4 regions of the Pectobacterium actinidiae genome follow, and region 4 is predicted to be linked to each of the others. Evidence: predicted binding sites of a transcription regulator. Region 4 holds the regulator's gene; each other region holds the start of a gene.
What was found. The regulator LexA, encoded in region 4, represses DNA repair genes until DNA is damaged. The targets are predictions, from matches to a motif close to TNCTGTATGTACATACAGNA.
Positions count from the first base shown of each region.

Region 1 (7,881 bases), on a different contig from region 4:
AGATTGGCGGGATTACGCCAGCGCTGAAGCTGGGCGCGTTCTGTCAGAACTTTGGCGTTCGTCTCGCATGGCACTGTCCGCCGGATATGACGCCTATTGGCGCGGCGGTCAACATTCACCTGAATATCCACCTGCATAACGCTGCGATTCAGGAATTTGTCGCTTACCCGGAAAATACCCGCAAGGTCTTCCCGCAGGCGGTGGAACCGGAGAATGGCTATCTGTATCCGATTGAACGCTCTGGTATTGGCGTGGGTATCGATCTGGACGCGGCGCGGCAGTTCCCCGTTGTCTATCGCCCACACGAGTGGACGCAGAGTCGCCTGCCCGATGGCACGATGCATACGCCGTGAGTGAAGTATTACGGCGACTGGCGGAAATTCAGGTTATCGCGGTTAAAGGGGATGACGTAGGTGCAGGCGTAGTTGATATCGATGATATCGCTCGATTCGTACACGCGACCGCCCTGTAAAATGCCGCGATTAAGAATATGCATCGCCGCTGTGCCTTTCTTGCAGCCCAGCAGCTCAGCCTGTGCTTTGGTGACGTTAACCGCCTGATAATGTGTCAGGTAGTGTGAAATCGCATAGCCCTTGCTGAGCACATACTGCTGAATAGAGCTTTCAATAATCTTCTGACTCATGTCTGGAAAGTCTGCGGCGGGCATCTTCGATATCTCAATCTGCACCTTACGATTATCGACATAACGCAACCGGCTAAATTCCCATATGAACGTATTTTCGCTGATAGCAAAAACCTGCTGCTCTTCCCGATTTGGCAGGCGTTTACGCAGGCTAAGCAAGCGGAATGAGATCTGATTAAATTTCTTTTCGGTAATTGAGTTATACACCAGCGGGTTGCTGCGTACGCCCTGATTGATGAAGTTACCGGAGCCTTGCACCATATGGATTGCGCCGATGCTGGCGAGTTTTTCCAATGCCTGACGAATAGTGAAGCGCGACACCCCGTATTCTTCCGCCAACTGGCGTTCTGGCGGCAGCTTTTCCGGCAGCGGATCGGTGTGCTGATAGATTTTGCTCAGTAAATCCTGTGCGATGAAATCTTTCTTTTTCATTATCTGTCTCAAAATGACCCTGCCAGCATGGCTGACAAGGCCGCTTTCGTCGGATCAGTGGTGGCAGAAATGGTGAATAACCTGAGAAATCAGTTCCCGCGTCGGTTTGATAAATTTGGTATCGATATATTCATCCGGCTGGTGCGCCTGTTCTATCGATCCCGGCCCCAGAACCAGCGTCGGGCACAGCGTCTGAATAAACGGTGCTTCGGTACAATAATTCACGATTTCCGTTTTCGTTCCCAGCAGATTCTCCACGACTGACACCAGACGGTGATCGGATGGGCACTCATAGCCAGGAATCGGCGGGTGCAGCTCGCTGATGGTTAACCGACCGGGCCAGCGTTGACTAACAGGCTCGAGCGCTTCAGACAGTAGCCCGTCCAGATCGTTAAGCGTAATGCCCGGCAGCGGACGGATATCCATATGCAGTTCACAGCAGCCGCAAATACGGTTAGCGGCATCGCCGCCGTGAATGTGGCCGAGGTTCATGGTCGGGTGAGGAATGTGGAAAATCGGGTTGTGGTAGCGTTCCTGTAGTGTGTTACGCAGTACCAGCAGGTGAGAAATGGCTTCGTGCATCAGCTCGATCGCGTTCACGCCGCGCGACGGATCGCTGGAGTGGCCAGACTGCCCCTGAATGCGGATCGCGTTGGACATATGACCCTTGTGGGCACGCACCGGTTGCAGTGAAGTCGGTTCACCAATAATGGCGCAATCCGGGTGAATCTGCGTCGATTCGGAGAAATACTTGGCGCCCGCCATCGTCGTCTCTTCATCCGCCGTTGCCAGCACATAGAGCGGTTTCGTCAGCTTGGTCGGATCGATGTCGCGTAACGCATCCAGAATAAAGGCAAAGAAGCCTTTCATATCCGCCGTACCCAAGCCGTACAGCTTGTTGTCGTGTTCGGTCAGCGTGAACGGGTCGCGCGTCCAGCGGCCGTCATCGAACGGGACGGTGTCGGTGTGGCCTGCCAACAATAAGCCACCTTTTCCTTCACCAATCCGCGCCAGCATATTAAATTTATTGAGGGTGCCGGGAACCGGTTGGACTTCCACATGGAAGCCAAGATCGCCGAACCAGCCTGCCAGCAGGTTGATTAAGGTATGATTACTTTGATCGAGCGCGCTGTCGGTGGCACTGATGGACGGTGTGGCGATCAATGCCCGATATAGCTCAATAAAAGGGGGTAAATTCATCTTCACTGTTGACAGCCTCTGGTTAGGATAGTATCAATATTCATGCATTTATTTTGAATAAAAATACAATAATGCTCGGCGAAAGGAAACCCAAAGGTACGGCGATGGCGATTCGTCACTTTCACTGAGTTTCGCGGGTGAACAGCGTACCGACGCTGGTGAGCCCTGTTACCTGTTCCATAGATAAGTAAGAAGGTATACGGATCCCATGCTGAATACGCTGATTGTTGGTGCAAGTGGTTATACCGGCGCTGAGCTTGCGCTCTACCTGAACCGTCACCCACAGATGAACATAACCGCTTTGATGGTTTCTGCGCAAAGTGTCGATGCAGGAAAATTGATTTCTGATTTACATCCGCAGCTCAAAGGCATCATCGATATCCCGGTAAAACCGCTGACCGATGCGGAAGAAGCGGCGAAAGGTGTAGATGTCGTTTTTCTGGCGACCGACCACAAAGTCAGCCACGATCTGGCTCCTGTTTTTCTGGCGGCAGGCTGTACTGTTTTTGATTTGTCCGGCGCGTTCCGCGTACAGGACGCTGAATTTTATCGTCGCTATTATGGTTTTGAGCACCAGCACCCTGACTGGCTGGCAAAAGCGGTTTACGGGCTGGCCGAATGGCGCGCAGAAAGCGTAAAACAGGCACAGCTGATTGCCGTGCCGGGCTGCTATCCAACGGCTGCGCAGTTGGCGCTGAAGCCGCTGCTGGATGCACAACTGCTGAATCCGGCACAGTGGCCAGTGATTAATGCCGTGAGCGGCGTGAGCGGGGCGGGGCGTAAAGCGTCGCTGACCAGCAGCTTCTGTGAAGTCAGCCTGCAACCCTATGGCATTTTCAACCACCGCCATGAACCTGAAATTTCAACGCACCTCGGTACGCCAGTGATCTTTACGCCACATTTGGGCAACTTTGCTCGCGGTATTCTGGAAACCATCACCTGTCGCCTGCAACCGGGCGTCACCCAGCAGGATGTCGCTGAGGCCTATCACACGGCATACCACGATAAGCCGCTGGTTCGCCTGTACGATAAGGGCGTTCCGGCGCTGAAATCCGTTGTCGGCCTGCCGTTCTGCGATATCGGTTTCTCCGTCGACGGCGAGCACCTGATCGTGGTGGCCACCGAGGATAACCTGCTGAAAGGCGCGGCAGCACAGGCTGTACAATGCATGAACATTCGTTTTGGTTTCCCTGAAACCCAATCGTTAATTTAATGACTACTGGTTCCGACATTTCGAGGCGTGAAGCATAATGAATCCGTTAATTATCAAATTAGGTGGCGTTTTACTGGATAGCGAAGAAGCGCTGGAACGTCTGTTCACCGCGCTGGTGGCTTACCGCCAGGAACATCAGCGTCCGCTAGTGATTGTGCACGGTGGCGGCTGTCTGGTGGATGATCTGATGAAGAAACTGGCGCTGCCCGTCGTGAAGAAAAACGGCCTGCGCGTCACGCCTGCCGATCAGATTGACATCATCACCGGTGCGTTGGCGGGATCCGCTAACAAGACGCTGCTGTCATGGGCGAAGAAGCATGACATCAATGCGGTCGGCTTGTGTCTGGGCGATGGCGGCAGTACGACGGTCACGCAGTTAGATGAGTCTTTGGGCTTTGTGGGTAAAGCAGAAGCGGGATCGCCTGCGCTGCTGAACACGTTGCTGTCTGCGGGCTATCTGCCTGTTGTTAGCTCCATCGGTATTACGGCCGAGGGTGACCTGATGAACGTCAACGCCGATCAGGCAGCGACGGCGCTGGCGCAAACGCTGGGCGCGGATTTAATCCTGCTGTCTGACGTTAGCGGCATTCTGGACGGTAAAGGCCAGCGTATTGCCGAAATGACGGCAGAGAAAGCCGAGCAATTGATCGCTCAGGGCATCATCACCGACGGCATGATTGTTAAGGTTAACGCCGCGCTGGATGCTGCTCGTGCGCTGGGTCGTCCGGTTGATATCGCCAGCTGGCGTCATGCTGAGCAGCTACCTGCGCTGTTCAATGGCGTGGCGATTGGCACACGTATTCTGGCGTAAGTCGTTTCTGGGTATGGCATGATGCGATACCAACATGAATTAAATTCTGGGAGTAAGGGTTATGGCTTTGTGGGGCGGTCGGTTTAGTCAGGCAGCAGATCAGCGTTTTAAACAATTTAATGACTCACTGCGGTTTGATTACCGTCTGGCGGAGCAGGACATCGTTGGCTCGATCGGCTGGTCGAAAGCATTGGTGACGGTCAATGTGCTCAGCGAACAGGAACAGCAGCAACTGGAACAGGCGCTGAATGCGCTGCTGGTTGAGGTACAGGCCGATCCTGAGATGATCCTGCAAAGCGATGCAGAAGATATTCACAGCTGGGTTGAGCAACGTCTGATCGAGAAAGTCGGCGATTTAGGTAAAAAGCTGCATACCGGCCGTAGCCGTAACGATCAGGTCGCGACCGATCTGAAACTGTGGTGCAAGGCGCAGATTGCCGAGTTGCTGCTGTCGGTGCGCCAGCTGCGTCAGACGTTGGTCACGACGGCGGAAGCGAATCAAGATGCGGTGATGCCGGGCTACACCCACCTGCAGCGCGCACAGCCGGTGACGTTTGCTCACTGGTGTCTGGCCTACCACGAGATGCTGGCGCGTGATGAAAGCCGTCTGGAAGATACGCTGAAGCGTCTGGATGTCAGCCCACTGGGTTGCGGTGCGCTGGCGGGAACGGCTTATCCGATTGACCGTGAGCAACTGGCGGGCTGGCTGGGATTTGCCTCGGCCACGCGTAACAGTCTGGATACGGTTTCCGATCGCGATCATGTACTGGAACTGCTGTCCGATGCGTCGATCGGCATGATCCACCTGTCGCGTTTTGCCGAAGATCTGATCTTCTTCAACAGCGGTGAGGCGGCGTTCGTTGAGCTGTCTGATCGTGTGACATCCGGTTCTTCCCTGATGCCGCAGAAGAAAAACCCAGATGCGCTGGAGCTGATTCGCGGTAAATGCGGTCGTGTACAGGGCGCGTTGACCGGCATGATGATGACGCTTAAAGGCCTGCCGCTGGCGTATAACAAAGACATGCAGGAAGACAAAGAAGGGCTGTTTGACGCGCTGGATACCTGGCACGATTGCCTGATGATGGCGGGTCTGGTGCTGGAAGGCATTCAGGTTAAGCGTCCGCGCTGTAAAGAAGCGGCCGAGCAAGGCTACGCGAACTCCACCGAGCTGGCAGACTATCTGGTCGCGAAAGGCGTTCCGTTCCGTGAAGCGCACCATATCGTGGGTGAAGCGGTGGTGGAAGCCATTCGTCAGGGCAAAGCGTTGGAAGCGTTGCCGCTGGCCGATCTGCAAAAATTCAGCGCGGTGATTGGCGAGGACGTGTACCCGATTCTGGCGCTGCAATCCTGTCTGGATAAACGTGCTGCACAAGGTGGCGTTTCACCACAGCAGGTCGCTAAAGCGATCAGTGATGCGAAGCAGCGCTTAGCCTAAGAATCTATCCATTAGGCTATTTTATTTGCCAGTTTGAACCTGGGCAGTGCTCGAAATCCTCACGTACTACGTGTACGCTCCGGTTTCTGTGCGCTGTCCGAGTCCAAACTGGCTGCACCAATAACGCCTACTGGAATAGATTTAAGCTGTACCTTCCGTTCCCCCAACGTTACCGATCTGATTTTTCTGCAAATTATCATCTATCCCTGTTCATATGGAATGCGGCTCGCATTTTTCTGCTCAGCGTCTTCCCAACCGGAATTGTTTCTGGACATCCATACAGTATCATTTTACCTTGACCGACAGCGTGAAAGGCCGGCGGAGGCAAAGTGGATATCAGCATATTTTATGGTCTTGGCGGCAGTGCGGTCGGGCTACTCGTCGGGTGGTTGATTGCCAGCCTGATTCATCAGCAGAAGCTGTCGCAGCATGACACCGAACAGCGGTTGCTGGCGCAGACATTGCACCAGACTCAGCAGTCGCTCAGCGAACAACAGCAGGCAAAGCAGCAGGACGAACAAAGGCTGCGGCAAAACGAGCTAGAACTGCGCACGACTCACGCTCAACTCTCTGCCTGCCATGAAAAGCTGCAACAGCTCGGTGAACTCCGTGAGGAGTGCGTGCAGTTAAATCAGGAACTGCGAACGTTGCGTGAAATCAATAGCGCGCAGGAAGCGGAGCTGCGGGAAGTCACCATTCGGTTGGAAGAAACCCGTATAGCGGCGGAAGAGAAGCAGCGGCTGCTGGCAAACAGCGAACAGCGGTTGACGACACAGTTTGAGAATCTGGCGAACCGGATTTTTGAACACAGTGGTCGTAAGGTGGATGAACAAAATAAACAGAGTCTGGATAAGCTGCTGATGCCGCTGCGTGAGCAGCTTGATGGGTTCCGTCGCCAGGTACAAGACAGCTTTGGCGCAGAAGCGCGCGAACGTCATACATTGGCGCATGAAATTCGCAATCTGCAAAAGCTGAACGCACAGATGGCACATGAAGCCATCAACCTGACGAAAGCACTGAAGGGCGACAATAAGACACAGGGCAATTGGGGAGAAGTGGTGTTAAGCCGTGTGCTGGAAGCCTCCGGTCTGCGTGAAGGCTATGAATACCAAACACAGGTTAGCGTGCAGACGGGGGTCAATAGCCGCTTGCAACCGGATGTCATTGTGCGTTTACCGCAGGGCAAAGATGTCGTGATCGATGCCAAAATGTCGCTGGTGGCCTACGAGCGCTATTTCAATAGTGACGATGACGCGGAGTGTAGTGTGGCGCTGAACGAACATTTGCTCTCAGTTCGCAGCCATATTCGGCAGTTGAGCAGCAAAGATTACCAACAGCTTCCGGGTCTGCGTTCGCTAGACTACGTGTTGATGTTTATTCCCGTTGAGCCTGCTTTTTTGGTTGCTATCGATCGCCAGCCCGAATTGATCAACGAGGCGTTAAAGCACAATATTATGCTGGTCAGCCCGACCACGCTGCTGGTGGCATTACGTACCATCAATAATTTATGGCGCTATGAACAGCAGAGCCGCAATGCACAACAGATCGCTGAAAAAGCGTCTCGGCTGTACGATAAACTGCGGCTGTTCGTAGACGATATGGAAGCGCTGGGGCAGAGTCTGGATAAAGCGCAGGGCACTTATCGTCAGGCGATGAATAAACTTTCCTCTGGGCGTGGTAACCTTATTGGCCAGGCTGAGGGGTTCCGTGCGCTGGGGGTCGAAATTAAACGCACGATCAGCCCGTCATTGGCCGAAAAAGCAACGGCCCATGAGCACGCTGAACACGATGAATTACCGGGTTCTGTCGCGCCCGATGCTATTCCTCCTGCCGTAAAAACGGAAGGAGAAGAAGGGGAATCCTCCTTAGCGACCCGTAACCTATCCTAAACAATTCGAGTTGCGTGAAGCCAACGCACAAGCAGCTTGAAGTATGACGGATATAAATGAGTATGGATTTCGTGAGCTTGGCACCAGGCTAGGCGAAATTAGTGCAGTGGGGTTTTTATACGGGTCTGGTACACTCTCATCATAAATGGGTAGACCCGAAATTTGACTGAAATAGTAGGCGGATAAGATGGCAAGTGAGCAGGAGAAAACGGCCGACTTTGGTTTTCGGACTGTCGCCAGGGATGAAAAAGAAGTCAT
Region 1 covers NZ_JRMH01000002.1:781,874-789,754, forward strand. Annotated here, with positions in the region: gene KKH3_RS20980 (starvation-sensing protein RspA) at 1-353, shown strand, start outside; gene KKH3_RS20985 (GntR family transcriptional regulator) at 362-1,075, opposite strand; gene argE (acetylornithine deacetylase) at 1,130-2,281, opposite strand; gene argC (N-acetyl-gamma-glutamyl-phosphate reductase) at 2,484-3,488, shown strand; gene argB (acetylglutamate kinase) at 3,526-4,299, shown strand; gene argH (argininosuccinate lyase) at 4,361-5,734, shown strand; gene rmuC (DNA recombination protein RmuC) at 6,064-7,623, shown strand; gene ubiE (bifunctional demethylmenaquinone methyltransferase/2-methoxy-6-polyprenyl-1,4-benzoquinol methylase UbiE) at 7,811-7,881, shown strand, end outside.
Region 1: a site for LexA is predicted at 6,000-6,019, ahead of rmuC (DNA recombination protein RmuC). Genes of this name have one in related genera too.

Region 2 (7,881 bases), 450 kb from region 4:
CATGCAGGACCTGTTTTGTGAGCGATCGGTCTGTGATACGTCCAGCCAGAGCGGAACGATATCCAGATGAAAATGGCTGAATGTATGGCGGAACGCGACAAGCTGTTGCAATCCATCAGGATTCAGACCACGTTGTTGCAGCCAGAGTTCCAATTCCCGACGTTCGCTGAACTGCGGGAAGCAAAATAGCCCGCCCCACAGGCCCACGGCGGGGCGCTGTTGCAGCCAGACTTGGGAACCCTGTTGCATCAGCAGGAACCAGCCTGTTCTCTCCGGCAGCGTCTGCTTCGGTTTCTTGCCGGGGTATTGCGCCCAACTGTGGTTGGCGTAGGCAATACAGCCAGTGTTCAACGGACACAGCTCGCACTTGGGGCGGCTGCGGGTGCAGACCATCGCACCGAGATCCATCATCGCCTGATTAAACTGGCTGACGCCTTCGGCTGGTGTGACGTCTTCACTCCGCGCCCACAGTTTCTTTTCGACATCTTTCTTGCCCGGCCAGCCGTCCACGGCGTAGCAGCGGGCTAGCACGCGCTTCACGTTACCGTCGAGAATCGGGTAATGCTGGCCGAGAGCGAGCGACAGCACCGCGCCTGCGGTGGAACGCCCGACGCCCGGCAACGCTGCGACTTCATCAAAGGTGGTGGGGAATTCGCCGCCGTGACGTGACACGATGGTCTGTGCCGCTTTGTGTAAATTACGCGCACGGGCGTAGTAGCCCAAGCCGGTCCACAAGTGGAGCACTTCGTCGAGCGGGGCTGCCGCCAGTGCGCTGACGTTCGGAAAGCGTTCCATAAAGCGCTGGAAATAGGGGATAACCGTGGTGACCTGCGTTTGTTGCAACATCACTTCGGATAGCCATACTTTATAGGGATTTTTCTCAAGCTGCCACGGCAGGGTTTTGCGGCCATAGCGTTGGTACCAGTCCAGCACCTGATGGGCGAACTGTTGCGCTTGCATCATAAAATGGGGTCACTATCCGGCAGGTAAAAAGTTTGATAGCGATTCCAGCACAGAGTGAATGTGCTGTAAACCGGAACTTTCCGAGGCAGTGGGCTTGCTAAACCACGGTATCCTTGCATAATGCGCGTTTCCTTAACGAAATCGGACAGCAAGTAAGCACTCTTTATGATTAATAACGTCATTTCACCGGAATTTGATGAAAATGGGCGCCCGATGCGTCGTATCCGTAGCTTTGTCCGCCGTCAGGGGCGTTTGACCAATGGGCAACAGCTGGCGCTGGATAACTACTGGCCGGTGATGGGCGTGGAATATCAGACCGAGCAGGTAGATTTTAACGCGCTATTTGGCCGTGACGCCCCTGTGGTGCTGGAGATTGGTTTTGGGATGGGCGCATCGCTGGTGACGATGGCAGCACAGCATCCCGAGCAGAATTTCCTCGGTATAGAAGTTCACCTGCCGGGCGTAGGGGCGTGTCTCGCGTCTGCACAAGAGGCGGGAATCAGCAATTTGCGCGTGATGTGTCACGATGCGGTCGACGTGCTGATGAACATGATACCGGATGGTTCGCTGTCCATGGTTCAACTCTTCTTCCCCGACCCGTGGCACAAAGCCCGTCATAATAAACGCCGTATCGTCCAGGTGCCTTTCGTCCAACTGGTACAGAGTAAGCTGAAAGTCGGCGGCGTGTTCCACATGGCAACAGACTGGGAACCTTACGCGCAACATATGCTCGAAGTGATGACCTCTGTCACCGAGTACCGTAATCTTTCCGATAATAATGAGTACGTTGAGCGGCCGGAATCCCGTCCGCTGACGAAATTTGAAGCACGCGGCCAGCGTTTGGGGCATGGCGTGTGGGATCTGATGTTTGAGAGGATAAAATAAAATGGCACAAGCTCGTAGCCGTCGTTTACGTAAAAAACTGCACATTGATGAGTTTCAGGAATTAGGTTTTTCTGTCAGCTTTCGCTTTCCAGAAGGCACTAGCGTCGAAGATATCGATAAGCTGATGGATAAGTTCGTTGACGACGTCATTGAACCACAGGGACTGGCATTCGAAGGCAGCGGTTATTTGCTCTGGGAAGGCCTGATCTGTCTGCAAAAAATCGGTCACTGCACCGAAGAGCATCGCCAACTGGTTAGCCGCTGGTTGGAAGAGCAGAAACTGACGGACGTTAAAGTCAGCAACCTGTTCGATATCTGGTGGGATCTGCCAGAACACCTGCTGTAACATCGATTGAAATAAAAGCGTTGGTTTAAGCACACGCTTTAATCTAAGCAAACATGCCTGAGCTGATTCTGGCTCAGGCGTTATCCGCCTCATCAACGGGCGGATTGCCGTTCTCCCGCCACTGCCGTTGTTTTCTTCAGGAGAAAATATGTCGCGTAAAATAACCTTGGGTTTATTGATGTTGTTGTCCTGGCAAGCGCAGGCGGCCTACCAGTGCAACGTGAACCCGCAGGACGACATCATTATCAGTCCGCAACACGTACAGGTCGTGGGTGCCAGCGGCAATTTACAGCTTTCCCCGCAGGGCGACATTGTCCGTAACGGGACGCCACTGACCCTGAACGCCGAACAACGCCAGAAAGCCAAAGCTTATCAGGCAGATTTACGCCAGCAGCTGCCGTGGATCGACCAGGGTGCGCAACAGCATCTTGAAAAAGCGCGAGTCGCGCTGGATAACGTCATCGTGCAAGAGCTTGGCAGCGACAGCAATGTGCGCAATCGTCTGACTACGCTGGATAAACAGCTCAAGCAGCAGATGAATCGTATTATCGAACACCGTAGCGATGGCCTGACGTTCCACCATCAGGCGATTAAACAAGTTGAGCAAGATGGCAAGCAGCTCGTACAGCAAAGTATGGGCGGCGTCTTGCAGGACAGCCTGAACGAGATGGGCGTAAAACAGATGTCCAGCGGCGGTAACCCGCTACAGGCGATGATGGGTAACCTCGGTGGCTTGCAGAAAGCGATTCAGGCCGAGTGGAATAATCAGGAACTGGCGTTCCAGCGCTTCGGCAATGACGTATGTAGCCGCGTCACATCGCTGGAAAATCAGCGCAAGAGCCTGTTGCAGACGCTGAAATAAGCGTTCTGCGCTTGTTGACAGATTAAAGAAAACCGGGCGATGTCCTAACACTGGCTACTTAAGCCCGTTGTTAGGGGAAACACAGGGGGAGGTTCCCGCAGGGATGCCTCACTCCTGTGGTCGCCCCGTGTATCTCGATGTTTAAACGATCGACATTAGGCGATGCCCGGTTTTTTGCGTTTATGGTGCCGGGAATGTGAAGCGGCGGTGGATCGCTTCCAGCTCGTCAAGGATCTCTCCGTCCAGCGTCAGATTCTGGCTGTCGAGGTTGATTTGCAACTGTTCGAGTGTCGTCGCGCCCAGCAGTGTACTGGCGACGAACGGCTGCTGACGCACAAACGCCAATGCCATTTGCGCCGGATTCAGACCGTGCTTTTGCGCCAGCGCTACGTACTCGGCAACCGCTGCCTGAGCCTGTGGGCCGGTATAACGGGTGAAGCGGCTAAACAGCGTGTTACGCGCATCGGCAGGTTTCGCGCCATTCAGGTATTTCCCCGTCAGCGTACCGAACGCCAGTGACGAATAGGCGAGAAGTTCCACACCTTCATGCTGGCTGATTTCCGCTAAGCCGACTTCAAAACTGCGGTTCAGCAGGCTATAGGGATTCTGAATCGACACGATACGCGGCAGGTCGTGTTTTTCCGCCAGATGCAGGTAGCGCATCACACCCCACGGGGTTTCGTTGGAAACGCCGACGTAGCGGATTTTACCAGCACGTACCTGCTCATTCAGTGCTTCCAGCGTTTCCAGCAGCGTTACTACCGGTTTGTCGTCAGTATACTGATAGTTCAGTTTGCCAAAGCAGTTAGTCTGGCGCTGTGGCCAATGCAACTGATAGAGATCGATATAGTCGGTGTTCAGGCGTTGCAGGCTGGCATCCAGTGCGGCACGGATGTTTTTTCTGTCCAACGCCTGCTGTGGCCGAATGCTGTGATCGTTTCCGCGCACAGGGCCAGAGACTTTACTGGCCACAATCAGTTTTTCACGTCCGCCACGGGATTTCAGCCAGGAACCGATATAGCTCTCGGTTAGCCCCTGTGTTTCCGGACGCGGAGGAACGGCGTACATTTCTGCTGTGTCAATCAGGTTAACACCTGCGGCAATGGCGTGATCTAACTGGGCATGAGCGTCTGCTTCGCTGTTCTGTTCGCCAAAGGTCATCGTACCAAGACCCAGCACGCTCACTTCTAAAGAACTATGGGGAATACGGTGATATTGCATTGCCAGCTTCCTTATGTCTGAAAATAGCAGGCGCATTTCCCGTCATTTCCGCATGATTTGCTGCGATTCCAATGAGTTTGGGAAAACACACCTGAATTCGACTATAAACGAAGCCGTGGCGAGTGGGGAAGTCTCTTCTGTTGCCCTGCGGCAGGATTTTGCCGGAGAGCGTGGCTCGATGGAGGAAATATCGGGCGGAAACTGTGGCTAACGCTGCACGATCTGGGAGACTTGATCGCTGTTGATTTGTTTCTGATTACCTTGCTCATCGGTATAGCTGAGCAGTCCGGTATCTTTATCCAGTACGGGTTTTCCCTGCGTCAGGAGCATTTGCCCCTCTTTTGTCGCCATCACGTAGTCACTGGAACAGCCTGCCAGAGTGAATAATAACGCCAGTGTGATTGCCATTTTAATCCGTACTTTCATCATATTAACCCGTTCATAAATGCCAAAACCTAAAGTGAGTCTAGCAAATGGTTGCGGGGAATAACGTAGGAATAATGGAAAAAATGTGTTTGGAGGGAATTAATATTGTGTAATCAGGCGGCGGGTCGCCGCCTGATTAGGGCGCCTTTATCGTGAACGCTTGTTATACGGCGATCAGTGCGCTGTTTTTTCTTTTTTACTGCGCAGCAGGTTCAACGCCTCGACGGACATCGAGAAGAACATGGCGAAGTAGATGTAGCCTTTCGGTACGTGAACGTCGAAGCTTTCCAAAATCAGGGTGAACCCGACCAGGATCAGGAACGACAAGGCCAGCATTTTGACTGATGGATGGCGTTCGACAAACTCGCCGATAGGGCGCGCAGAGAACATCATCACGAGAACGGCGATAATGACCGCTGCCATCATAATAAACAGGTGATCAGACAGGCCGACGGCGGTGATAACCGAATCCAGACTGAAGATGATATCCAGCATCATGATCTGCACAATCGCGCCAAAGAAAGAGTACACCTTGGAAGTATGATCTTCTGAACCGCCTTCGACGGTCTCGTGAATTTCCATACTCGACTTCCAGATCAGGAAGAGCCCCCCGAAGAACAGGATCAGGTCACGTGTGGAAATTTCATTACCTGCGACGGTAAACAGTGGGTCAGTCAGACGCATAACCCAGGCAATAGAAGCGAGCAGCCCCAAACGCATTAACATCGCACCCATCAGCCCGATGCGGCGAGCTTTGTTTTGTTGGGCTTTAGGCAGTTTGGCGACAACCAGAGACAGGAAGATAATGTTATCGATACCAAGAACGATTTCCAGAATAGTCAGCGTTCCCAATGCTAACCATGCGTTCGGATCAACAATCCAATCAAACATTATATCAATACACCTTAAACGAAACGTAAACGATATTATACTCTGCCAGCTTGGGGCGTAGGCAAGCGAAAGTATGACGTCATAGAGATATAACTGTCATGCTTCACATTGCTGCCGTGTGCTGGCGTCCCTTTTGCTCTGGGTCGGCGTCAGGCTTTTCCCAGATCGCTTCCCTTGTCACACGATTGTTGCGTAATAGCGCGCGACATATAAAGCTAGTGTACGATGAAGCGGGGCGCTGATGAAGCATAGCGCTAATAGAACATCACGCTAATGAAATTCACCTGCTGAGCTGCATAAAGTGGCGAGCCAATAGCGGCGCGGTAAAGGTTTTTTTCAGGTAGAACCCGCGCGGTAAGGTCAGAATTGGTTGGCCAAATTCGCCAATCGCCTCGGTTAATGCCCGGCTATTTGCCGCTTTGGGGCGTAGTTGCAGCACTTCTCCATGTCGGGCGGTTATACTTTCTACCCGGCCAAGCACGATCAAATCCATCAACTCTTCCCAATCGCAGCGCAGCTGTTCCTCTTCCTCTTCATTGGGGCTCCAGATCAGCGGCGTGCCAATACGGCGTTCCCCCAGCGGAATGTGCCGCGATCCTTCCACCGGAATCCACAGCACCCGAGCGAGCTTGTGTCGTACGTGACTGCTTTCCCACGTTACGCCGCTGTTGCCTGTCAACGGTGCGACACAGACGAAGGTGGTTTCCAGCGGTTTGCCCTGTTCATCAATAGGAATGGTTTTTAGCTCGACGCCGATGTCGGGGAAATCTTGCTCGGGTTTGCTGCCTGCGCTTGCGCCCAGAAAACGCTCCAGCAAGATACCAATCCAGCCTTTATCACGTTTTAGGTTGGCTGGGAGGGGCAGGCGGGCGATATCCGCTAATTCCGCGAGATTATAACCCGCGAGGGATTGCGCGCGCTCCAGCAACGTGTGCTCGCTTGGCGGCGCAGTCGTGTGAACTGTGGGTGAATTCATAGCGTATAGCCCGATATTTTTCCGCTCAAAAAAAACACAATAGGTGGAGAATACCAATGTACAACCTGGAAGACTGTGGAGAAAAACAATAATAGCATGATTCGTAGCGCTTTTTTTTAGTGTGATGACGATCACCTAACGCTGTTTTGCAAACTGTGCACGTATAGCCACCGACAATAAACAGGATCTTACACTAGGTTATCCACAGATTTCTTGGATAACCCACATAAATATGAATTACTGGTTCGATTTACAGCCTTGACGCCCGGCCTTTTTGCTGTTTTCGTCTATTTATTGCCTGAGTTTGAGGCATTCCCTGTGGATAAAATCGGCATAGTGCGATCTTTCGCCAATCTTATGATGTATGCCATTTGAACAAAAAGTAGGGGTTCGCCATTTCAAGTGAAATGGTTTGTAATTTACTGAATAAAAATAACTATTTTTTAATTCATAGTAATATTTTTTCTTCATGAAAAATGAGTTTTACTCACTTCTTCATGGGTTCTGCACAAAGATGTCCACAGAAAAAGTGAATAAATTGCGGATTCTGGTCTTCACATGTTTATAACTTTGATCTTATCTGTGGGTTATCTTACTTTTATTCGTATCACATGCTTTCTAAGCAGTGGTTTACCGCCTGACGGGAGTGTGAAACAATCAGGTCATCTTTGCATTGATGTTTATCGAGGTAGTCCGGTGATCGATGATGATGGCTACCGCCCAAACGTTGGTATTGTAATTTGTAATCGGCAGGGGCAGGTGATGTGGGCCCGGCGCTATGGTCAGCACTCCTGGCAGTTTCCGCAGGGGGGGATTAACCCCGGTGAAAGTGCTGAGCAGGCGATGTACCGCGAACTGTTTGAAGAAGTCGGGTTAAGAAAAAAGGATGTGCGCGTATTGGCATCTACCCGTAACTGGTTACGCTATAAATTACCAAAGCGTTTGGTGCGTTGGGATACAAAACCGGTCTGTATCGGCCAAAAGCAGAAATGGTTTTTGCTCCAGTTGATGTGTAATGAGTCGGATATCAATATGCAGAGCAGCGGCACGCCAGAATTTGATGGCTGGCGCTGGGTGAGTTACTGGTATCCGGTACGTCAGGTCGTCTCTTTTAAGCGAGATGTGTATCGTCGCGTGATGAAGGAATTTATCAACCCGGTGATACTGCTTCAGGAGAGTGTTGCGGCTCGGGCGGTGACCCCGTCCGGTCCTCGGCGAAAAAGAGGGTAATTCAGGCACATTATGCTCACGCGCTTGCGAGAAATTGTCGAAAACGTTGCGGCAACGGCCCGACTTAGTGATGCGCTGGAC
Region 2 covers NZ_JRMH01000001.1:832,347-840,227, forward strand. Annotated here, with positions in the region: gene mutY (A/G-specific adenine glycosylase) at 1-963, opposite strand, end outside; gene trmB (tRNA (guanosine(46)-N7)-methyltransferase TrmB) at 1,129-1,848, shown strand; gene KKH3_RS03490 (YggL family protein) at 1,850-2,194, shown strand; gene KKH3_RS03495 (YggN family protein) at 2,343-3,056, shown strand; gene KKH3_RS03500 (NADP(H)-dependent aldo-keto reductase) at 3,237-4,277, opposite strand; gene KKH3_RS03505 (YgdI/YgdR family lipoprotein) at 4,485-4,703, opposite strand; gene KKH3_RS03510 (TerC family protein) at 4,878-5,594, opposite strand; gene mutH (DNA mismatch repair endonuclease MutH) at 5,875-6,570, opposite strand; gene rppH (RNA pyrophosphohydrolase) at 7,267-7,800, shown strand; gene ptsP (phosphoenolpyruvate--protein phosphotransferase) at 7,813-7,881, shown strand, end outside.
Region 2: a site for LexA is predicted at 6,809-6,828, ahead of mutH (DNA mismatch repair endonuclease MutH). Genes of this name have one in related genera too.

Region 3 (7,881 bases), 3.4 Mb from region 4:
CCTGTGTATCAGCCAGCGTGTTCTTACTGCTGCTATGGAGCCTGAATGATATTAAGCCGCATGCGATGGGAGAACTGGAATATGGTAAGAGCAATGCGTTGACGATAGCGGATGCCATCGGGCTGCTGCGCTTGCCGCGTTTCTGGTCTCTGGTGGTGTTTGTCTGCGGGGTGAGCGTCTATAACGTTTACGACCAACAATTCCCCGTCTATTTTGCTTCGCTGTTTAGCGACCCCGCTCGCGGCAACGAAATGTTCGGATTCCTCAATTCGTTTCAGGTCTTTTTGGAAGCCGGGGGCATGTTTTTAGCGCCTTTTCTGGTTAACCGTATCGGTGCCAAACGTGGCCTGTTGTTAAGCGGCCTCATCATGACGTTGAGGATATTCGGTTCGGGGCTGGCGGAAGATACGCTCACGATCTCGCTGTTAAAATTACTCCATGCCGTTGAGCTGCCGATCCTGCTCATCGCCATGTTCAAATACATTACCTCACAGTTCGACAAACGCCTTTCGGCCACGCTCTATCTGGTTGGATTTCAGTTTGTTACTTCATTTTGCGCTGCGATTCTTTCCCCGATTGTGGGATATGGCTATGACGCATTGGGCTTTGCTGACACCTATATGATACTGGCGGTTGCCGTCTTCATTCTGACACTGGTGTCTGGCGTATTGCTTCGCGCGGAGAATGATGAATCCGCTTCTCAAAATATGAATACAGCACCACGGTGAAATGATGAAATCACGTTTATTAAAGGCAGAATCTGCACGGGACACGTTATTGGCGCAGTGCGGTAATACGTTTTATCCACATTACCATTTAGCTCCGCCAGCGGGGTGGATGAACGACCCCAATGGATTGATCTATTTCAATGGCCTCTACCACGCTTTCTATCAACATCATCCCATGAGTGAAGATTGGGGACCGATGCATTGGGGGCACGCGACAAGCCCGGATATGGTGCATTGGCAGCACGAACCTATCGCATTGGCACCTGGAGATGAATATGACCTGGATGGTTGCTTCTCTGGTAGCGCGGTAGATGATGGGGACGTGCTATCGCTGATTTACACCGGGCATGTCTGGTTATCAGGAGAAGGAGACGATAGTGCGATCCGTGAAGTGCAATGTTTGGCGATCAGCCATGATGGCATCCATTTTGAAAAACGGGGCGTTATTCTGACGCCGCCAGCAGGCATTATGCATTTTCGCGATCCGAAAGTCTGGCATGAGGACGGTTGCTGGTGGATGGTTGTGGGCGCGCGTGACAAGAATGATACGGGGCAAGTGTTACTGTATCGCGGCGTGTCGTTGTCGGAATGGCGTTTTGAACGGGTACTGGCCCATGCCGACGCACAAGAAGGGTATATGTGGGAGTGCCCGGACTTTTTTCCATTAGGTGAACACCGCTACCTCATGTTTTCTCCTCAGGGAATGAAAGCAGAAGGCTATGCCTATCGCAATCGCTTTCAAAGTGGCGTCTTGCGAGGACACTGGCAGCCTGAAACCGTGTTTAAACGGATGGGGGCCTTCGAAGAACTGGATCATGGGCACGATTTTTATGCGCCACAGTCGTTTTTAACGGCGGACGGCAGACGTGTCATTTTAGGGTGGATGGACATGTGGGAGTCGCCGATGCCGTCCAAACAGGAAGGGTGGGCCGGATCGTTTACCTTGCCGCGTGAACTCATTGAATGTCACGGAAAGCTATATCAGCGGCCGGTTCGTGAACTGGACAGTTTGCGTCAGCAGCAGCAACATATTGAGCCAGCGACAGTAACGGATGCCTACCTCATTGCGCCCTGTGCAGACGCGGTTGAACTGGAAATCTGTTGGGACACGGCACGTAGTCAGGCAGAGCACTATGGCGTCAGGTTAGGGGAGGGGCTGCAACTGTATGTGGATAATCAGGCTAAGCGGCTGGTGTTATGGCGTCGCTATCTACATGAAGGAATAGATGGCTATCGGAGCATTGCGTTACCGCAGTGTGAACAGGTAAAAATTCGGGTGTTTATCGATTGTTCTTCGGTGGAAGTATTCGTGAACGATGGAGAAGCCTGTATGACGAGCCGGATTTATCCGCAGCCGGAGCAGCGTGCATTGACGCTTTATTCCAGTCAAGGGGAAGCGGTTATGCTTGGTGGCTCGCTTTGGCATCTGGAATAGCCTTCTACTTCTATTGCAACCGATCGTCTATTAAGAGGGGCAGTGCGGTTATGCGCGAAGACTCGGTGATTGGGCTAACCATGCGTCTTCGCCAAACGTCAAAGCGAGTCTTACGATAGCCATATTATGTGGATGAACGGATCAAGAGAGGGCAAGGGAGCTGCTGACAACCCATGTTCTCACGATTTTCAATAATGTGAAGCGTTGCCTGACGACCAATCTCATCGTGAGGCAACTGAATGGTCGAAAGAGGTGGGAGGAACAAATTTCCCATGCCCACCTGATTATCAAACCCCAATACCGCGACCTGTTCAGGAATTGCGATCCCGCGTGCGAGTAAGACCTGATAAGCAATAAAGGCGATCCGGTCATTACCGCAGATGAGGACATCAAAATCAGGATGATTATCGGGTAATTTGGTCGCCAATAAATCAGCCAAATCGGTGTAGTGCTCGTCCCCCAGCATCATATGGTGTTGGGAAGCGTCTGATAAGGCACGCCCCGCGCGTTGCCAGGCATGTTCAAATCCTTCACGCCGATCGCGGCTTGCCGCTTCTGTGTCAGGGAGCCAAAAGCAGAGCGGTTTTTGGTAACCACGATCAATAAGATAGCGTGTTGCCTGATACTGGGCGTCAAAATTGTTGGGGATGTAGGCGGGAAGCGATGTATCGTCTGACTGACAGTTCGCTAAAATAACATTTTCCCCTTTAAGCACATCTGGCAATGTGACATGGCGTAGCCCCATGGTGGTATAGATAATGCCGTCTGGCCGCTGTGCTAAAAGCTGCCGTACCGCCCGCTCGCTGTCTTGTTCTGAAAAGATATTAATAAGAAAGCTATTCCAGCCTTTTTCCCGAGCGGTTTGTTCTATTGCCAATAAAATTTCGACGGAGAAAGGTGTCGTCGCGGTATCTCGCGCCAGAATCGCAATCGTCGATGCGCTGTTGCGCTGGGTGCGTATTTTTCGTGCGGAATGATCGGGAATATAGTTAAGCGCTTGTACCGCCTGCATAACGCGTTTTCTGGTTTCGGGGCGAACGGTATCGGGATGGTTGATGACGCGTGAAACCGTCATCATTGATACCCCCGCTAACTGCGCAACATCCTTAAGGGAAACCATACTTTTTCCATTATGCGAAGATGATGACTAATTTACCATACATGGGCGATAAAGTGGGGCTCCAATTGTCAGGGATAACCACAGAAAGAGCCAGATCTCCAGCAATGTGGCGAGTTGATCATCGACGACCCAATCTATTTCGAATAAGGCTGGTGAAGGCGTTTGATTCACCAGCCGCCCGCGGACAGTTGCCTCGGTTACCAGCGAGTAGACTGCATATCGATCACAAAGCGGTACTTAACCTCACCGTTGAGCATTCGGGCAAAGGCATTCTCGATATCCTCGCCACAGATCATTTCAATATCGGCGGTGATATTGTGCTCACCGCAGAAATCCAGCATCTCCTGCGTTTCCTGAATGCTGCCAATCGATGAACCACTGATACTTAAACGTCGGAAGACCATGGGCGTAATATTCGGCGCGTCGTGTGGTTGGTCTGGAATGCCTACCAGTACCAGACGACCATTGGTTTTTAGCGTTGCCAGATAAGGATCCAAATTGTGCGGTGCCGCCACGCAGTCAATAATCATATCCAGCGAGGTCTGGCACGCGGCCATTTGCGCGGCATCGCTCGATACCACCACGTGTTTTGCCCCCAAACGACGGGCATCCTCTCCCTTCTGTGGCGACGTAGTAAACAGTGTCACATCCGCCCCCATCGCACTGGCCAGCTTCACGGCCATATGCCCTAATCCGCCCAACCCTACTACACCAATACGATCGCCTGCTTTGACGTTGAAATGGCGTAGCGGCGACCACACCGTCACGCCCGCACACAGCAGCGGTGCGACGCCCGCAAGTGGCAGGCTTGGCGGTACAGAAACCACGAAATGTTGATCGACAATCACGCTCTGCGCATAGCCGCCCCAAGTACTGTCGCCAGTATATTTATCCAAGCCGTTGTAGGTCGCCGTAAATCCCGCTTCACAGTATTGCTCTTCGTGTTGCTGACAGAAATGACACTCACGGCAAGAGTCGACCATCACACCCACACCGACAATATCACCCAATTTAAAGTGGGTGACCTCGTCTCCAGCTTCTACGACACGCCCGACTATTTCGTGCCCAGGCACCAGTGGATATCGGCTGACCGCCCATTCGTTACGTGCCATGTGTAGGTCGGAGTGGCACACGCCGCAGTAGAGGATCTCTATTTTGACATCTTGTTTTTGCAGCGGGCGTAGCGAGACCTGACCAGACGTTAACGGTTTTGTCGCGTCATATGCGACGAATGCATTGATTTTCATCGTTCCTCAGAAATGAACTGGTTTTAGTTAACCCAAGGCGGCAGACTATAGTTAACACGGTTCAATATTGATAGTAGTCACCATTTGGTGACCATAAACAGAGAGGGAATGCATGCCAGCCTGGATTGACGGTAAACTCTTTTTTTATGCGGATTCACCGCCGCGCCGCCTGATGGATCTTTTTTCTGTTAAATGGAGCACGATGGTGCTGCACGCGCTTTATCACTGGCCAGATGAACGCGCACGGACTGGCGAATTACAGCGTAGCTTGCAGGGGATTTCCAAGAAAATGCTGTTTCAGACGCTGAAAGAGCTGGAGCAGCGCGGGCTGATTGCTCGACATGTGTATGACGTGATCCCCCCCAAGGTTGATTATCGCCTGACACCACTTGGCAGAACCTTTGCTGAACCTATTGAGCTGATGTACCAGTGGGGGCTGGAAAATCAGTCCGCACTGGATGAAATGGAAGCCTATTATCGAACCATGACCGACCAGTAACGGTTTCATAAGAACAGTGTTGAGAGACGTATTGATGCAGGTTGAACTTCAAGGGAGCGGGGTTCGCGACAAGGATGTCGGCATGTCATCAAGCCATGCCGTTCAAAAATCGATATCCATACCGCAGAGCATGAAAAACCCCGCCGGAGCAGGGTTTATAATTTTTAGTTAAGAATGCTAAAAAGAGCACACTTAAAACGGAATGTCGTCGTCGAAATCCATTGGCGGTTCGTTGCTCTGTGCAGGCGCGCTGTTCTGAGCTGGGCGCGGCTGAGATTGCGCGCCGCCGCTGAACTGGTTGCCGCCCTGAGGCTGTTGAGGTTGACCCCAGCCACCTTGTTGCTGACCGCCACCTGCGTTACCGCCTGCTGGTGCGCCGCCACCCTGGCGTCCACCTAACATCTGCATCGTGCCGCCGACGTTAACAACCACTTCGGTGGTGTAACGCTCTACGCCAGACTGATCGGCCCATTTACGGGTTTGCAGTGCGCCTTCGATGTAAACCTGAGAGCCTTTGCGCAGGTATTCGCCCGCGACTTCTGCCAGTTTGCCGAACAGCACCACGCGGTGCCATTCGGTCTTCTCTTTCTGCTCACCGGTTTGCTTGTCACGCCAGCTTTCCGACGTAGCCAGCGTGATGTTGGCAACTGCACCACCATTCGGCATATAGCGGACTTCCGGGTCTTGACCCAGATTCCCGACAAGAATCACTTTATTAACGCCTCTGCTGGCCATGCTCGTCTCCTGATGAATCAATTTATGTAAGTCTAAACGATCAATTTTATCATGATACACATTTGTATCATACCTGCGAAATGGCTTCAGAAATGAAAGTAAGATTTGCAGCGTTTGCAAAGTAAACGGGTTTAATACTGGATATCCATTCAGTTTTTTTTGTGCCATAATTGCTCGTTTCGTACCGGTTCTCTCCGTTCGAGAGGCGATGACAAACCGTTTTTATTCCGGGAAGTGTGTGAATGGATAAGATCGAAGTTCGTGGTGCTCGTACCCATAATCTCAAGAATATCAATCTGATAATCCCTCGTGACAAGTTGATCGTCATCACCGGTCTGTCTGGTTCGGGTAAGTCATCGCTGGCGTTTGACACGCTGTATGCCGAAGGGCAGCGGCGCTATGTGGAATCACTCTCCGCCTACGCCCGTCAGTTTTTGTCGCTGATGGAAAAACCGGATGTCGATCATATAGAAGGGCTATCGCCCGCCATCTCTATCGAACAGAAATCCACCTCGCACAACCCGCGTTCTACGGTCGGGACGATTACCGAAATTCATGACTACCTGCGTTTGCTGTTTGCACGCGTGGGTGAACCGCGTTGCCCAGAGCACGATGTGCCGCTGGATGCGCAAACGGTCAGCCAAATGGTGGACAACGTGCTGGCACAGCCGGAAGGCAAACGCCTGATGCTGCTGGCACCGATTGTGAAAGATCGCAAAGGCGAACACAGTAAGACGCTGGAAAACCTGGCTTCACAGGGCTATATCCGCGCCCGTATTGACGGCGAAGTCTGCGATCTGTCCGATCCACCGAAGCTGGAATTACAGAAAAAGCACACCATTGAAGTCGTCGTTGATCGGTTTAAAGTGCGCGAGGATTTGGCGCAGCGGCTGGCAGAGTCGTTTGAAACCGCGCTGGATCTGTCTGGTGGTAGCGTGGTGGTGGCGGATATGGACGATCCGACGCAGCCTGAACTGCTGTTCTCCGCGAACTTTGCCTGTCCGGTGTGTGGCTACAGTATGCACGAACTGGAACCGCGTATGTTCTCGTTCAATAACCCGGCGGGCGCCTGCCCAAGCTGTGATGGTCTGGGCGTGCAGCAGTTCTTCGATCCGTCCCGTGTGGTGCAAAATGCCGAGCTGTCGCTGGCTGGCGGCGCAATTCGAGGCTGGGATCGCCGCAACTTCTACTATTTTCAGATGCTGCGCTCACTGGCGGAGCACTACAAATTTGACGTCGATGCGCCGTTTGACAGCCTGAGCGCAGCGGTTCAGAAAGTGATCCTGTACGGCTCCGGTAAAGAGAACGTCGAATTCAAATACATCAACGACCGCGGCGACACCTCGGTACGTCGCCATCCGTTTGAAGGCGTACTGCACAACATGGAGCGCCGCTATAAAGAAACGGAATCCACGGCGGTGCGCGAAGAGCTGGCGAAATTCATCAGTAACCGTTCCTGCGCCAGCTGCGGCGGAACGCGCCTGCGCGAAGAAGCGCGTAACGTATTCGTTCAACAGACGACGCTGCCGCAGATTTCCGATATGAGCATCGGCCATGCGATGACGTTCTTCCAGAATATGAAGCTCAGCGGGCAACGCGCCCAAATCGCCGAGAAAGTGCTGAAAGAGATTGGCGATCGACTGAAGTTTTTGGTGAATGTCGGGCTGAACTATTTGTCGCTCTCCCGTTCGGCGGAAACGCTGTCCGGCGGCGAAGCGCAGCGTATTCGTCTGGCGAGCCAGATCGGTGCTGGGCTGGTCGGCGTGATGTACGTACTAGATGAGCCGTCCATCGGCCTACATCAGCGCGATAACGAGCGCCTGCTGGAAACCCTGATTCACCTGCGTAATCTGGGCAATACCGTCATTGTGGTGGAACACGATGAAGATGCGATTCGCGCCGCTGACCATGTGATTGATATCGGTCCTGGTGCGGGCGTGCACGGCGGGCAGATTGTCGCAGAAGGAACAATGGAAGAGATCATGGCGGTGCCGGATTCTCTGACGGGGCAGTTCCTCAGCGGCAAACGCAAGATTGAAATTCCGAAGCAGCGTGTGCCAGCGGATCCGACCAAAGTGCTCAAGCTAATTGGCGCGAAGGGCAATAACCTGAAAGAC
Region 3 covers NZ_JRMH01000001.1:3,752,805-3,760,685, reverse strand. Annotated here, with positions in the region: gene KKH3_RS16205 (MFS transporter) at 1-728, shown strand, start outside; gene KKH3_RS16200 (glycoside hydrolase family 32 protein) at 730-2,163, shown strand; gene KKH3_RS16195 (LacI family DNA-binding transcriptional regulator) at 2,288-3,283, opposite strand; gene KKH3_RS16190 (NAD(P)-dependent alcohol dehydrogenase) at 3,481-4,530, opposite strand; gene KKH3_RS16185 (winged helix-turn-helix transcriptional regulator) at 4,643-5,029, shown strand; gene ssb1 (single-stranded DNA-binding protein SSB1) at 5,222-5,764, opposite strand; gene uvrA (excinuclease ABC subunit UvrA) at 6,007-7,881, shown strand, end outside.
Region 3: a site for LexA is predicted at 5,900-5,919, ahead of uvrA (excinuclease ABC subunit UvrA). Genes of this name have one in related genera too.

Region 4 (7,881 bases):
CCGACGATGATGGATGACGATGCTGGCAAGCAGTGACGGCAAGACCAACAGGTGCTGGATATTATTGCGATAGTACGTCATCAGTACTGCCTGTTCGCGTGGCAGAATGATGATATCGCCAATGCTATCCTTCTCGACTTCAAACTTGTTCATGCCCAGCGCGTGTTCCAGCAGTTCATCCGCTGTCTTCTTCGGTGCCGTAATATCTTTATGATAAGGAACCTGACGCAGCAACTGTAGATAGCAATCCAGCTGTTCGTGCATTTGTTCGCGCGTCAGTGAGCGCTGGCGCGAGGCTAACAAGGCCGTAGAGCACAGGTTCATCGCGTTTGCTGCCGCGGAATTATTGATGCGCACCATGATATCCATAGAGATATCTTGCACCGTCGGCGTGAGCCAGCTTGGACGCTGTGCCTCGATGGGATCGATCGCATCACGCCATTGCGGAACATGCTGATTAAGATAGGTTGTCAGAGGGAGTGGTTCACCGAAGTTCACATAACCCTGACCTAAATTACGCAGTTTGCGCAAACCGCGCACCATCTGCATAAAACCTTCTTTCTCCTTCGCCGCACCGCGCAGCTCTTTTGCATAGGTGCCGACTTCCATCACATGTTCGTAGCCGACATAAATCGGTACCAGCGTGATAGGGCGCGTACCGCCTCTGAGCATGGCCTGAATGGTCATCGCCAGCGTACCGGTTTTCGGCTCTAACAGACGGCCCGTGCGTGAACGTCCGCCTTCCATGAAGTATTCAACCGAATAACCGCGAGCAAACAGCTCACCCAGATATTCACGGAAAATCGTGGAATACAGCTTGTTGCCTTTGAAGGTACGGCGAATAAAGAATGCGCCAAGACGGCGGAAGATCGGTCCTGCTGGCCAGAAATTAAGGTTGATGCCTGCGGCGATGTGTGGCGGCACTAAACCCTGATGGTACAGGACGTAGGACAGCAGCAGGTAATCCATGTGGCTGCGGTGGCAGGGCACATAGACAATACCGTGGCCATCCTGTGCCAGTTGGCGAACACGCTCGGCGTTGTGGACGTTAATCCCCTGATAAAGGCGGTTCCACGTCCAGCTTAATACGCGATCCGACAGACGCACGGCCTCGTAGGAGAAATCGGCGGCGATTTCTTCCATCAGCGCAATCGCATTCTGCTGCGCTTTCTCATAAGAAATCTTCTTACTGCGCGCCTCATCGTCTACGGCTTTCTTGATCGCTTTGGAATCCAGCAGCTTGTTGAACAGCTCCTGACGCACCGGCAAGCGCGGTCCAACTGCCGCCAAACGCTGGCGGGAGAAATGCATACGTGCGACACGCGCCAGTTTGTGGGCTATGGTTTTGTCAGTGCCGTGCTCGGTCGCCATATAGCGCAGCGACACCGGACTGGAGAAGCGGACAAAACTGTCGCGGCCTAGCCACAGGACGGCGAAGAATTTCTCGATACCGTTGAGCAACCGGAGGTGTGGTGCGGCCTGAGAGTGGCCTTCCCGACCCGGAGAACGCCCAAACATCACGGAAACTGGCACCATCTGTACGTCTAAGTCTGGATTGGCACGATGCAAGTCCAGATAGTCGTGGAACAGCTTGACGGATTTCTGCTTGGGAACGTAATAGCGGAAGACACGCGGCCCGTCATTAATAAAGACGTGGCTAGGAAGTTCGACGCCATTGAATTCGAACGATACCGAAGGATCGGGTAGCCCCAATGCCAGGCATTTCGCACGTAGCGTCAAGAGATCCGCCTGAGAGTTATAAGGCAGAACATAGAGTATAGGACGTGAGGGATCTAACCCCAACTCGACCACGGGATCTGCGGGAATGACTTTGCTTTTCACCAGCAATTTCAGTGGGAGATTCAATAATTTATAGTAAATTTTACGCCAACCTGACATAACAACGTGGAGCCTCTTGTTAGCAATGCGCCGCAAGGATACCAGAAACTGCGCCGGAGATCTGTGGTGATGAGACAACACGAGCGCGTTAAAATGCGAACTATTTTGCATAAATAGCGGAGGATAAATGAATAAAGCAACGGGGATGACCCGGATTATTAAGGCGACCGGTTATTCCTTTAAGGGACTGAAGCAGGCGTGGCAGCATGAGGCGGCGTTTCGTCAGGAGACAATTCTGACCCTTGTCGGCGTCATTGTTGCGTGTTTGCTGCCGGTTACGCTGGTCGAAAAACTGCTGCTGATCGGGTCTGTGGTATTGATTATGCTGTTTGAGTTGGCTAACAGCGCCATTGAAGCGGTGGTCGATCGCATTGGACTTGAGCATCATGAATTATCCGGTCGGGCGAAAGATATCGGTTCGGCTGCTGTCTTTGTTGCCATCTTGTTAGCCGCTGTCGTGTGGGGCAGTATCCTCTGGCAACATTTTGCCTGACGGCGCGCATAAATGAGTAAAAGTCAGGGGCTTTGCCGATATCTTCATTCCCAATTGTGCCTTACCTGTATATACTCACAGCAAGACTGTATAAACAACCAGGGGGCGGAATGAAAGTACTAACAGCAAGGCAGCAGCAGGTTTATGACCTGATCCGCGATCATATTGCGCAAACCGGAATGCCGCCAACGCGCGCGGAAATTGCTCAACAACTGGGGTTTCGCTCTCCCAATGCGGCTGAAGAACATCTGAAAGCGCTGGCGCGTAAAGGTGTGATTGAAATTGTATCGGGCGCTTCTCGTGGTATTCGTCTGCTGATGGAAGAAGAGACGGGTATTCCTCTGGTTGGTCGCGTGGCCGCAGGTGAACCGCTGCTGGCGCAGGAACATATCGAATGTCACTATCAGGTTGACCCTGCGATGTTCAAACCCAGCGCTGATTTCTTGCTGCGGGTGAGCGGTATGTCGATGAAAAATATTGGTATTATGGATGGCGATTTACTGGCCGTGCATAAAACAGAAGATGTGCGTAACGGTCAGATTGTCGTCGCGCGTATTGACGATGAAGTGACGGTGAAGCGCTTGAAAAAGCAAGGCAATATGGTGCACCTCCTCGCTGAAAATGAAGAGTTTGCCCCGATTGTTGTCGACCTGCGTCAGCAAAGCTTTTCGATAGAAGGTTTAGCCGTTGGCGTGATTCGTAACAGCGACTGGAGCTAACCATTCGCAGAGATGCACTGCTCGTCTGTTCGGGTCAGTGCATCATGTTTTGCGTTAATCTTTTAGCGTGTTAATCTGCTCATCGTATATATTTAGTTACATTTCGTGCGCGTTTTCTACGATCTCCATTACTCTCTGTTTTATCACTGCTTTTTGTGGTTATTTCCCTTTATTAATGCCCTATCCAGTTACAGATTCCTGTTTTTTTATCTTAAGTGAAATATTCGACTATAATTTTTATCAAGGTAAGCATTTTTATCTTGATTGATCGTTTGCCGATTGAGCATTAGCTATCACATGTAGATAGCTCCGGTAATCAAGGCAGACAGTGGCGAAGAGTACCGTCATGTTTCACATAGTTATGATGCTGCTTACTGAATAAACCTATTTATCTGAAACTGACGCATAAGTCGGTAGTTACGGTTTTTTCATGCGCAATTCACCTAAGGTACGGAGATTCTTATGAATAAAGACCAAGCCAGCGGTAACTGGAAACAGTTTAAAGGTAAAGCGAAAGAGCAATGGGGCAAATTAACGGATGACGATCTGACGGTCATCGAAGGTAAACGTGACCAGCTTGTGGGGAGAATCCAGGAGCGTTACGGATACGAAAAAGAAGCGGCAGAGAAAGAAGTGAAACACTGGGAAGAGCATCACAAATATCACTGGTAGCGAACGTGATGCTTCTTTGCTGAAAGAGACGATAGCCCTTAGGGCTATCGTTTTTTAATGGGAACCGTATGGTCGTGATCGCAATGATCCGGCTGCTTGCATGATGCGACTTCCTGACAGCCTCCACATAACCCGTGTGCTTCCACAACGCTGTGGCGCAGTGTAAACCCCGACTGCTGTGCCAGGTTGCGTAATGTTTCTTCCACACCCTCGGTTTGGCGCTCGGTAACCTGCCCGCAGCGATCGCAGATGAAAAGGGCAGATGTATGGCTGTGGTCTTCGATATGGTGACACAGCACGTAGCTGTTGTTTGATTCGACTCGATGAATGAAGCCTTGTTCCAGCAGAAAATCCAGCGCGCGATAGACGGTCGGCGGTTTCGCCTGAGGCTCGGAAACGCGCAGCAAATCCAGCAGGTCATAAGCGCTAATAGCACCAGACTGCTGTGCCATAAGGCGTAAAACCTCTAACCGCTGTGGTGTTAGACGCACAGCGCGCTGCTGACAAATCTGTTCAGCCTGGGCAAGAAGTTTGTCCTGTTTGGTTGAATCCATTGTCATATCACCCTGACGCATTGAGGAACAAGACGGATATCTTACCACGACTGAATAAAAACGCCGAACTGGCGGCGTTTTCCTGCGAATACAACTCCCTACAAAAACAGCGGACAGAAGTGCTACACAACCAGATCGATGAGCAGTGCCCGCAAAGGCGACTCTGCCTGTAGCGTCAACACCGTTTCGTCCTTAATAAAAGCACCGTCGCCGCAGTGTAGTGTTTCACTGTTCTGGCTGCCTTTCACCGCCATTGAACCGTGGATTAGCTGGAGATACGCCTGATTCCCCTGTAGCGCGATCGTGCTTTGCTCATTCTGCTGGAGATCGACATGATGGATCCAAACCTGCTGTCGCAGTTGCAGGCTGTTGTGTTCACCTTCCGGTGAAGCAAGCAGAGTGTGGTTTGATGAATTTAACCCCATACGCTGCAACGGGCTGTTCTCTCGGGTCTGGCAGGCATTCAGCCATAATTGCAGCCGCGTCAGCGGCTTATTGGCGCTGGTATTATGTTCGCTATAGCTGACGTTTGGCTGAGTGGCGAGCAACAGCACATCTCCGGTTTTAGCCTGAATGTGGCAACCGTTGCTGTCGCGGTATTCCGCTTCGCCCTGAAGAATAATGTTCAGAATATCAACCCGTGGGTAGGTTCGCGGCTGGAATGAGGCCCCCGGTGCCAATACTTCCTGATTGAGCACGCGCAGAGAAGCGTAGCCCAGCAGCTGTGGGTCAAAATAGTGACCAAAAGAAAAGGTATAGCGAGCCTGTAACCAGCCATAGTCGGCCTGGCCGCATTGCCCCGCTGCTCTTCGTGTGATCATAATTTTTATCCCCCAGAGAATTATTTATTAAACCGATAGTAATTGTGTGGACGTTGGATTGTTAGCTAGTTAATCTGGTGGGTATGTTCAAAATTCCTGAATGAGTACGAAGATGGCGAAAGAACGAGCATTGACGCTTGAAGCGTTGAGGGTGATGGATGCGATCGATCGCCGTGGCAGCTTTGCCGCTGCGGCAGACGAGCTGGGTAGGGTGCCTTCGGCACTGAGCTATACCATGCAGAAACTGGAAGAAGAGTTAGATGTGGTGCTGTTCGATCGTTCCGGCCATCGTACTAAATTCACGAATGTCGGACGGATGCTGCTGGAACGCGGACGTATCCTGCTGGAAGCGGCGGATAAACTCACTACGGATGCAGAAGCGCTGGCTCGCGGCTGGGAAACGCACCTGACGATTGTGACGGAAGCCCTGATTCCGACTCAGCGGATTTTCCCATTAATCGATAAACTGGCGCTCAAAGCCAATACGCAGGTATCGATTCTGACGGAAGTGCTGGCGGGGGCGTGGGAGCGCCTTGAACAAGGGCGAGCCGATATCGTGATTGCGCCGGACATGCATTTTCGTGCCTCTTCCGAAATGAACACCCGTAAGCTGTACACGATGAATAACGTTTATGTTGCCAGCCCAGAGCATCCGATTCATCAGGAACCTGAACCGTTATCGGATGCAACCCGGGTAAAATATCGTGGGATTGCGGTGGCGGATACTGCGCGCGAACGCCCGGTACTGACCGTGCAGCTGTTGGATAAACAGCAACGTCTGACGGTGAGTTCGCTGGATGATAAGCGGCGTGCGCTGCTGGCGGGATTAGGCGTCGCGACCATGCCTTATCCAATGGTGGCGCAAGATATTGCCGAAGGGCGTTTACTGGTCATTGGGCCGGAGCATCAGATGGAAAGCCAGATTATTATGGCGTGGCGGCGAGACAGCATGGGTGAGGCGAAATCCTGGTTCCTGCGTGAAATTCCAAAACTGCTTAACCAGCCTTAAATCCTGCATTTTTCTGTAGCAAGGTGTGGAACCACACCTTGCCTTGCTCTTCATCGCGCAGCGACAACATCTCAGTATAAATTGATAAACGTCTTATCACGCTGATGAGGCTGGTTGAGATCTTGCTCTGGACCCAGCGATATCACGCCATGCGGATTAATCGTGCCGTGGCTACGGTAGTAGTGGTGACGAATATGCGCCATATCGACGGTATCGGCGATGCCGGGTATCTGATAAATATCACGCAGAAAACCGAACAGATTTGGGTAATCACTCAGGCGATATTTATCGCATTTAAAATGCGTGTGATAGACCGGATCGAAACGGATCAGCGTCGTCCACAGTCGCAGGTCGGCTTCGGTTAACTGTTCGCCCGTCAGGTAGCGCTGTTTCGCCAGAATGCTCTCCAGATCGGATAGCGCGGCGAAAACGGTCGTGGCGGATTCATCATAGGCTGACTGGCTTGTCGCAAAACCGGCTTTGTAAACACCGTTGTTGACCTTGTCGTAAATCCAGCCGTTCAGTTCGTCAATCTGAGCACGTAGCGCTTCTGGGTAATAATCTCCCACTGTTGCTCCCACGCCATCAAAAGCGCTGTTCAGCATGCGGATGATATCGGCGGATTCGTTACTCACGATGGTGTGCTGCTCGGTATCCCATAAGACGGGCACGGTTACCCGACCGCTGTAGTCTGGCATGGCATGCAGATAGAGCTGGTAAAGGAATTCGTGCTGATAGAGTGAGTCACCTGTCGCCGCTTCAAAATCGGTACCGAACGTCCAGCCATGATCGAGCATAAGCGGATGCACGACTGAAACGGCGATGTGATCGACTAACCCTTTCAACTGTCGCATGAGCAACGTGCGGTGTGCCCACGGGCAGGCGAGCGAAACATAGAGATGATAACGGCCAGATTGGGCAGGAAAGCCTCCTGTGCCAGTGAGACCGGGTGCACCATCAGGCGTGACCCAGTTGCGGAATGCGGATTCTGAACGCTTGAAATGTCCGCCGGTAGATTTGGTTTCATACCAGGTATCGTGCCATACGCCGTCAACCAGTTGTCCCATAAATCCTCCCGTTAGTGAGTGATGACAAAGCGACGGCAAGCTGTGTGGGCTTGCCGTCTAATTCGTTATTCGACTATTAAGTGTAGTACAGGCCGGACAAGGCTCGTCTTACCACTTCTTGCCCAGCAGGCGGTCGATACTGAATGCGCCTGGGCCAGTTACAGCCAGCAGGAGGTAGCCGCCAGCGATGGTCAGGTTTTTCATGAACATCAGCTGGTTCATGCCTTCCGCAAAGTTAGAGTGGAAAATCAGTGCAGTCAGCAGAGTAAAGCCCGCGGTGAACAGCGCGACAGTACGAGTCAGCAGGCCGAACAGAACCGCCAAACCGCCACCCAGTTCCAGGAGAATGGTCAGCGGCAGCAGGAAGGTCGGAACCCCCATTGCCTGCATGTATTGTTGTGTGCCTGCATAGGCATCACCCAGCTTACCGTAACCTGCAACGATAAACAGAATTGGCATTAAGATACGTGCAACCAGCAGTGCAGTACTTTCTAAATTTTTCATCATCTCTCCAATTGATTTTATTGTGGGCTATATCGCCCTGTTGTGCTTGTTGTAGCGGGTGTTGTCTGAAAACGTGGCCCGCCATCAGGTTATGGGCAGATAGTATAGAGAGATGATTTAGGCTACCAGCGAGTATAATTGTT
Region 4 covers NZ_JRMH01000001.1:385,349-393,229, forward strand. Annotated here, with positions in the region: gene plsB (glycerol-3-phosphate 1-O-acyltransferase PlsB) at 1-1,899, opposite strand, end outside; gene KKH3_RS01600 (diacylglycerol kinase) at 2,027-2,392, shown strand; gene lexA (transcriptional repressor LexA) at 2,503-3,111, shown strand; gene KKH3_RS01610 (CsbD family protein) at 3,574-3,783, shown strand; gene zur (zinc uptake transcriptional repressor Zur) at 3,828-4,337, opposite strand; gene KKH3_RS01620 (pirin family protein) at 4,460-5,158, opposite strand; gene KKH3_RS01625 (LysR family transcriptional regulator) at 5,271-6,167, shown strand; gene KKH3_RS01630 (glutathione S-transferase family protein) at 6,239-7,234, opposite strand; gene KKH3_RS01635 (DoxX family protein) at 7,343-7,738, opposite strand.